2 regions of the Mycobacteroides immunogenum genome follow, and region 2 is predicted to be linked to the other one. Evidence: riboswitches for the same ligand, from Rfam matches in the RefSeq annotation. Region 2 holds a riboswitch; the other holds the start of a gene.
What was found. Region 2 has a riboswitch for magnesium ahead of ABG82_RS10280 (VWA domain-containing protein). Riboswitches for the same ligand answer to the same signal wherever they lie in the genome.
Positions count from the first base shown of each region.

Region 1: it holds a riboswitch for magnesium, as region 2 does, so the genes downstream of both, ABG82_RS26405 (NRAMP family divalent metal transporter) here and ABG82_RS10280 (VWA domain-containing protein) in region 2, are expected to answer to the same signal.

Region 1 is NZ_CP011530.1:5,369,784-5,373,192, forward strand. It holds gene ABG82_RS26405 (NRAMP family divalent metal transporter) at 1-1,312, opposite strand, end outside; M-box (ykoK) riboswitch at 1,614-1,782, opposite strand; gene ABG82_RS26410 (potassium/proton antiporter) at 1,866-3,362, opposite strand.
Region 2 is NZ_CP011530.1:2,057,156-2,060,564, reverse strand. It holds gene mgtA (magnesium-translocating P-type ATPase) at 1-894, opposite strand, end outside; gene ABG82_RS10280 (VWA domain-containing protein) at 917-1,921, opposite strand; M-box (ykoK) riboswitch at 2,142-2,314, opposite strand; gene ABG82_RS10275 (DUF4129 domain-containing protein) at 2,401-3,318, shown strand; gene ABG82_RS10270 (hypothetical protein) at 3,315-3,409, shown strand, end outside.

The DNA.
Region 1 (3,409 bases), 2.3 Mb from region 2:
CTCCTGCAACAATATTCTGACGCACACTGTTCACCCATGGTCCCAGGACTGCTTTGTCGTTGCACAGCAACACCAGGAAGACGGTGGCCGAGGGAAGCAGCACACCAGCCAGTGCCTGCACCCCTTGGGTGAGCACTCCCAACACCGGGTCTGGGCTGAAGGAGACCGCAGCCGCAACCGCCAGCAGTGCCCCGTAGCCCAGATAGAACGCGGGCGCCTCGGACAGCTTCCAGTGCAGCGAGTGACGCTTCCCGAAGGTGTCCCCCAACGCGTAGGTGGTGGCCAGCCCCACGGCATTGGCACCGATGAGCGAGGCATCCAGCAGCAAGACGGCGAACAGCGCACCGACGGTAGGACTCACGTGCTCATGCAACAGACGGGCGACGGCGCCAGCATCGGTGAAATTTCCAACCGCGTCCGTGCCTGCCAATCCAAATGCCGCGGCACCCATGATGCAGACCGCACCGATCATCACCACCACGATTCCCACCGCGAGATCGATCCGCTCATAGCGGATCCAGCGCGGTGTCAGACGCTTATCCACGATGTTGGACTGCTGGAAGAACAGCTGCCACGGAGCCACCGTGGTGCCGACAATCGCCACGATCAGCATCAAGAGTTCGGCATTCAGGCCACCCGGAAAGGACGGCACGAACCCCGATGCAGTCTTACCCAGCGATGGATGCACCAGGATCGCCATCGGAATCATCACAATATTGATAGCGATGAGCGCGAAAAGGAATCGCTCCCACCGCCGGAACGAACCACCGGCCACCACGGCGAACAACAGCACCGCCGATAGCGGCACCGAGATCCAGCGCGGGAGGCCGAAGTAGCTCAGTGCCATTGCAACACCGATGAATTCGGTGACTATGGTCAACGCATTGACCACGAAAAGGTCGCCGACACTGAAAGCACCCCAGAAGCGCCCGAATCTGCTGAAGATGAGCCGGGCATGCCCGACTCCGGCGACCGCCCCCAACCGAACCACCATCTCCTGGTTGACGTACAGCACCGGGATAAGCAGCGCCAACGTCCACAGCAACGCCATGCCGTAGTTCTGACCCGCCTGAGCGTAGGTGGCCACCCCACCCGCATCATTGTCGCCCACCATCACGATGAGGCCAGGGCCCAAGACTGCCAACAGCATCCGGAATCGCTGCCACCGGCTGCGCCCCTCGGTGCTCTCATGCTGCCCAATGGTGCCCAGAGCGCCGACAATGTCTCCGACATGTGCGCTGTCCATCACGGCGCCGGTCGGGGCATGCCTGCCGCTGTCGTATCGGCGCGAGACGCCGTTGAAAAATGCCATTGCAGTTGCCGCCCTTTCTCAGGGTTCGGTCCACTGCGAACGTATCCGCGCACGCCAAAACGGGCCTGCCGCATGATGTCTCGCGTCAGGTCAGGCGCAAACGGTGCCGCAGCGGAAGGCTGGGAACACGTATATGTACTGGGCTAAGCCAGGTTTTCGATCCGGACTGGGATACGGACTATCGCCGGACTGCATGTCGTCCCTCACCTCCTCGCTGCCAGGGCGGCTGTGCCGCAAACGGTTTCACATCAGCGCACGTCAAACGCGCTCAGACAAAGAAGGGCACCCGCCATGAACGGGCCGACCACCTCTCTCGTCAGAGCTTCGGCACTGCGCGACGTAATCCTGGAGGGCAGCCACCTCGGATCACCCCTTAACCCGGGGAGATCTGTCCTAACCCTGGGCGTCTCTCGACGTCGTCGGATCAGTGGCCTATGTTCGCGCAGGAGCCTCGCCTAGCGAGGTGCTGACGCCGGTCACTGTATGCCCGAGTGGCGCTGCGCGTCAACGCAACCCCAATTCTTAACGGCCGCTTGATGGTGCGGGGCGAGCATCAGCCCACGTCCCCGTATTCATCGAACCAGTGCGCGAGCTTGCCGCGCCTGCTCACCGCACGTAGCCGAGACTCGGTCAACGCTCTGGTCTTGCTGGTGGTGACGATCATCAGCTCATCGCCCGAGTCGATGCGAGTATCAGGCAGCGGAACAAAGGTGTGCCCCTGTCTGATGATCAGCGTGACGACGGCCGGATCGGGCAGCCTCAGTTCGAGGATCGTGACATTGCGCAGGCGGGATCCTGGCTGAACCTTCATGGTGAGCAGCTCGGCATCCAATACATCCAAAGGAGCTGCCTCGACCTGGACTTCCCGCGTCTCCTCCCGGGTGATCAATCCCAGGAGGCGCGCGACGGGGCGCAGACTCGGGCCTTGCACCAGCGTAAAAACCACCACCAGCACGAACACGATATTGAGAAGGCGAGAGCTGTCGGGCACGCCCTCCACGATCGGAAACGTCGCCAGCACGACAGGGACGGCGCCGCGCAATCCGGCCCATGAGAGAAAAGCCTGCTCGCGCCATGGAACACCAAATCCGGCAAGTGATCCCACGACCGATAGCGGACGCGCTACCAACAGCAACACCAGCCCCACCACGATCGCGGGGACGAGGTCGTCCAGCAGCTCACTGGGATTGACCAACAATCCCAGGAGTACAAAGAGGCCGATCTGCGCCAGCCAGCCCAGCCCCTCGGCAAAAGAGCGAGTGGCGGACCGGTGCGGCAGACCGGAGTTCGCGAGCACCACCGCTGCCAAGTACGCGGCGATGAAGCCACTGGCCTCCACACTGCCCGACGCCGCGAAGGCGACCAGGCCGATACCGAAGGTGGCGATCGGGTAGAGCCCGGAGGCCGGCAGCGCGACCCGGCGCAGTGCCATGGCACCCAGGAAGCCGCACAGCAGACCTATCGCAGAACCGGCAAGCAATTCGTACACGATCTGTATCGCGGCGCTCTTCGGTTCGAAGATGAACGGCACGACGCTGAACATCAGCACCAGGATCACCGCGGGCGCGTCGTTGAATCCGGACTCCGCCTCCAGCAGGCCCGCGAGCCGGCGCGGCAGCGGCAGCACTCGCAATACCGAAAAGACGGCGGCGGCATCGGTGGAAGACACGATGGCGCCGAGCAGCAGCGACAGCTGCCAGTCCATGCGTAGCAGCACATGGGCGCCAACCGCGGTCACTACGGTGCTGATCACCACGCCGACCGTGGCCATCACACCGGCGGGCGCGAGCACCTTGCGGATGTCGGCGAACCGTGTGGTCAGACCTCCCTCCACGAGGATGACCGCCAGGGCAGCCGTGCATACGTTCCGGGCCAACTCCACATCGTCGAACTCAAGCCCCAGGCCGTCCTCGCCGAGAACCACGCCGACCAACAAAAAGAACAAGAGGCTGGGGAATCCGATCCGCGTCGCCACGCGGGTGCCCACGATGCTGGCGAGCAGCACCAGCCCACCGATGAGCAAGTCCAGGTACAGCTGGTGCAGGCTCACTTCGTTCCCGTCGGTCGACTCTGATTAATAGGGCACGATAGCGGGGT
Region 2 (3,409 bases):
CGTCAAACCAACCGCAACCGCCACCGCGAACATGGCGGCCTGCCCCCAGGCGCCGCTCACCACTCCGTTCACCGCGAACACAATGGGCACCATCACCAGCATGAAACGAATGAGCGTCCAGCTGACCGCCCGAACCCCTTGATCGAAGCTGGATTCCGACCGCGGGTCAGCAGCGTGGCTAGCCAGCGCGCCGGCGTAGGTGCGAATCCCGGTGGCGACGACAACCCCGGTAGCCGCTCCCGCCACCACTGTCGTGCCGCACAGGCACAGGTTCGCGGAATCGACGACCGCGGCCACCCCTCGCACACGGCGCTGTCTCGCAGTGGCGTCCTTGTATACCGGCAGCGATTCGCCCGTCATCGCCGATTGGTCGATCACCAGGTCGGTCGCCGACACGATCCGTACATCTGCCGCCACCACATCACCGGGGCCAAGTATCACCACATCTCCTGGGACCAGCTCGGCAACCGGGACTTCGCACGCGACAGATGGCGCCTGCTCATCGGCCCGCCGGCACACCGTTGCCGTCGCCGTCACCAACTCACGCACACCTCGGATCGCCCGCATCGAACGGGTCCGCTGCCATAGGCGCAGCGCGACCGCCAGCACGATCATTGCCGCGATGGTCGCGGCCGCCTTGCGATCTCCGACGAGCACGAAGACCACACACAAACCAGCCAGCAGCGCCAGGAATGGACTCCGCAAGGATGCGCGAAGGCCCGCCACGAACCCTTCCTCGGAAGCAGAAGTCTGGCGGTTATCCCCGAAGTGGTGGAGGCGGTCGGCGGCCTCCCTCTCGGTAAGACCATCCGGAGATCCAGAGATCTCGTCAAAAACTGTGGGTAATGGCGCAGTGCTCAACTCTCGCAGGCGCCCGCAGCCATCACTGATCATCATGTCCTCGTTACGCATCTGGCTAGTTGGGAAGGCGGCGGTTGAGGAGCAGCCCGGTAAAAGCCGCTGCCAGTATGAGCAATCCTTCGAGTCGCACCCAGCTTGCACTGGCGTCGCCCTTGATGGTCTCGTATCCGATCTGCTGTTGCAGTGATGCGTACACCTGTTTGAGCTCACCCACCGATGAGGCCGAGTAGGTTTCGCCACCGGACAGCTCGGCGACCTTGGCCATCATGTCCGGCGCCCACGGCACCGGTTGGCGTTGCCCATTGATGTCGACGGTGCCGTCGGCGGTTCCGAAGGCAATGGTCGAGATCGGCACGCCTTGTTCTTTCGCGGTTCGGGCGGCGGTGTAGCAGCCCTTGGGGTTGTCCGGATTGGACGGCACGGTTTCCTTACCGTCAGACATCAGGACAATGCGCGCGGGTGCCTTGTTGTCGCCCCCTATCACCGCTCCCACGGTGGCTATTGCTTGAAGTGCCGTGAAGATAGCCTCACCGGTGCCGGTGCGTTCGATGAATTGCAGCTTCCCGATGGCGTCCACGGTCGCCCCATGATTGGTGGTGGGCGATACCAATATCGTCGACGTACCACCAAAAGCTATCAGTCCCAGGTTAATTCCAGAGGTGAGGTTCTGGGCGAACCCTTTGGCGGCCTCTTGGGCGGCAGCCAACCGCGTGGGCGTGACATCGGTGGATTGCATGGACGGCGAGACATCGATCACCAACATGACGACGGCCCGGTTGCGAGGAATTCGTACATCGTGGGTCGGCCCGGCCAGCGCAATGGTGAGAACGATCAACCCGGTCAGCAGTAGTGCCGCGGAGGTGTGGCGCCACAGACGTGGACGTTGTGGGGCCACCGAATCGAGCAGCTCGGTGTTGGCGAATCGCAGCACCCGTTTGTGACGTAGTCGTTGTGCCGCAACGTATAACGCGCCCAATGTGAGGACCAGTAGCAGTACCAGGAAGAACCACGGATGGGTGAAACCCGATAGCGTCATCGGCCCGAAAAACGGGATGTTCATGGCAAGGCTGCTTTCTCACACGAAATCCAGCCTCGCAAACCGGTTACGAACTACGCCGGGTCCAGGAGGCTGTTGGGAAATAAGTACTGTGATATGGACTTCCGCCGGACGTCATACCGTCCCCTCACCTCCTTCACGCCAGGACGCATCGCGCCGTCTTCATCACATCACCAGGCGTGCCCGCGAAAAGAAGGAAACCGATCTCATAACTGAGAACCGGCTTACACCTCTCTCGTCAGAGCTTCGGCACTACGCGACGTAATCCGGCTACACCGGAAGCCACTTCGGATCACCCCTTAGGCCGGGGAGATCTGTCCTAACCCTGGGCGTCTCTCGACGTCGTCGGATCAGTGGCCTATGTTCGCGCAGGAGCCTCGCCTAGCGAGGTGCTAACAGCCGAACTGTAAGCCACACACGTATCACGGTCAAGGTTGGCCAATGGTGGAGCGCACAACCCCGTCATCGTGCAACCATGAGGCATGAACAGTGCCGACAAACTGTTCTTGCGAGCGGCCGGGCTGATCGCCTTGGTCGTGCTCTCCGTTGCGGCGCTACGCAGCTATTTACCGGAGGTCGCGGCACTTCCCCCGCCCGAGAAACCTCGACCTCAACCTCATTCCATTGCCCTTCAGCTCGTGCTGTGCGGTGCGATATCCATCGTCATACTGTTGAGTCTTCGCCGCAGACGGCCCAAACTGCCGCTGCCGCAAGAAAGCCCGCCGTATCTACGGCTACGGGGCCTGACTCGCCGCGAAGCCCTCATCGCCGCCGCCACCGTGCTTGTTTTGGTGGGCACGGTGTGGACATCGCTCCATCTCATCGGCCCGGCAGGGCACGGTCCGCCGCCCGAGCCCGCCTCCCGCAGTTCCGAACCACGAGCGCCGGAAGCCGAATCGCATACCCCGGGCGCAGTTTCGCCGCGGCAGGACCCTGCCCTGCCGATGGTGGCGCTCGGGCTGGCGTTGGGAGGCATTGCCGTCGCGGTATTCGTGCTCAGACGCCGAGATCCGGACGACACCGATGCTGAGACCGACCCATCCGCAGAGCCAGGGGCCGCGGCCGGAACGTCCCGATCCCTTGCCCACCTGGTGGAACTCGGCCTCGCGGAGGTCGCCGAACCAGGCCGTGATCCGCGCGCATCGATCATTGCCTGTTATGCGGCGATGGAGCAGGGACTTACCGCGGCCCCCGAGGCCGCTCCGCTGGCCTCGGACACGCCATCGGAGGTTCTGCAGCGCGCTGTGCACATCGGCGCTCTCCAATCGGCGGCGGGCACCCGGCTCGTTTCGTTGTTCTCGGAAGCCCGCTTCAGCCCGCATGAGATGACACAGGCCGATCGCCAGGCCGCGGCGCGATGGCTGCAGGCCGTGTTGGACGATCTTCGGAGCCGACAATGAAATGGCTTGCCCCGGCGATGTTGCTGATGGTCGTCTTGACCGAAGCGGGTGTGGCGACCAGCCCATTGCGGGCATACACGCTGCCGATCAC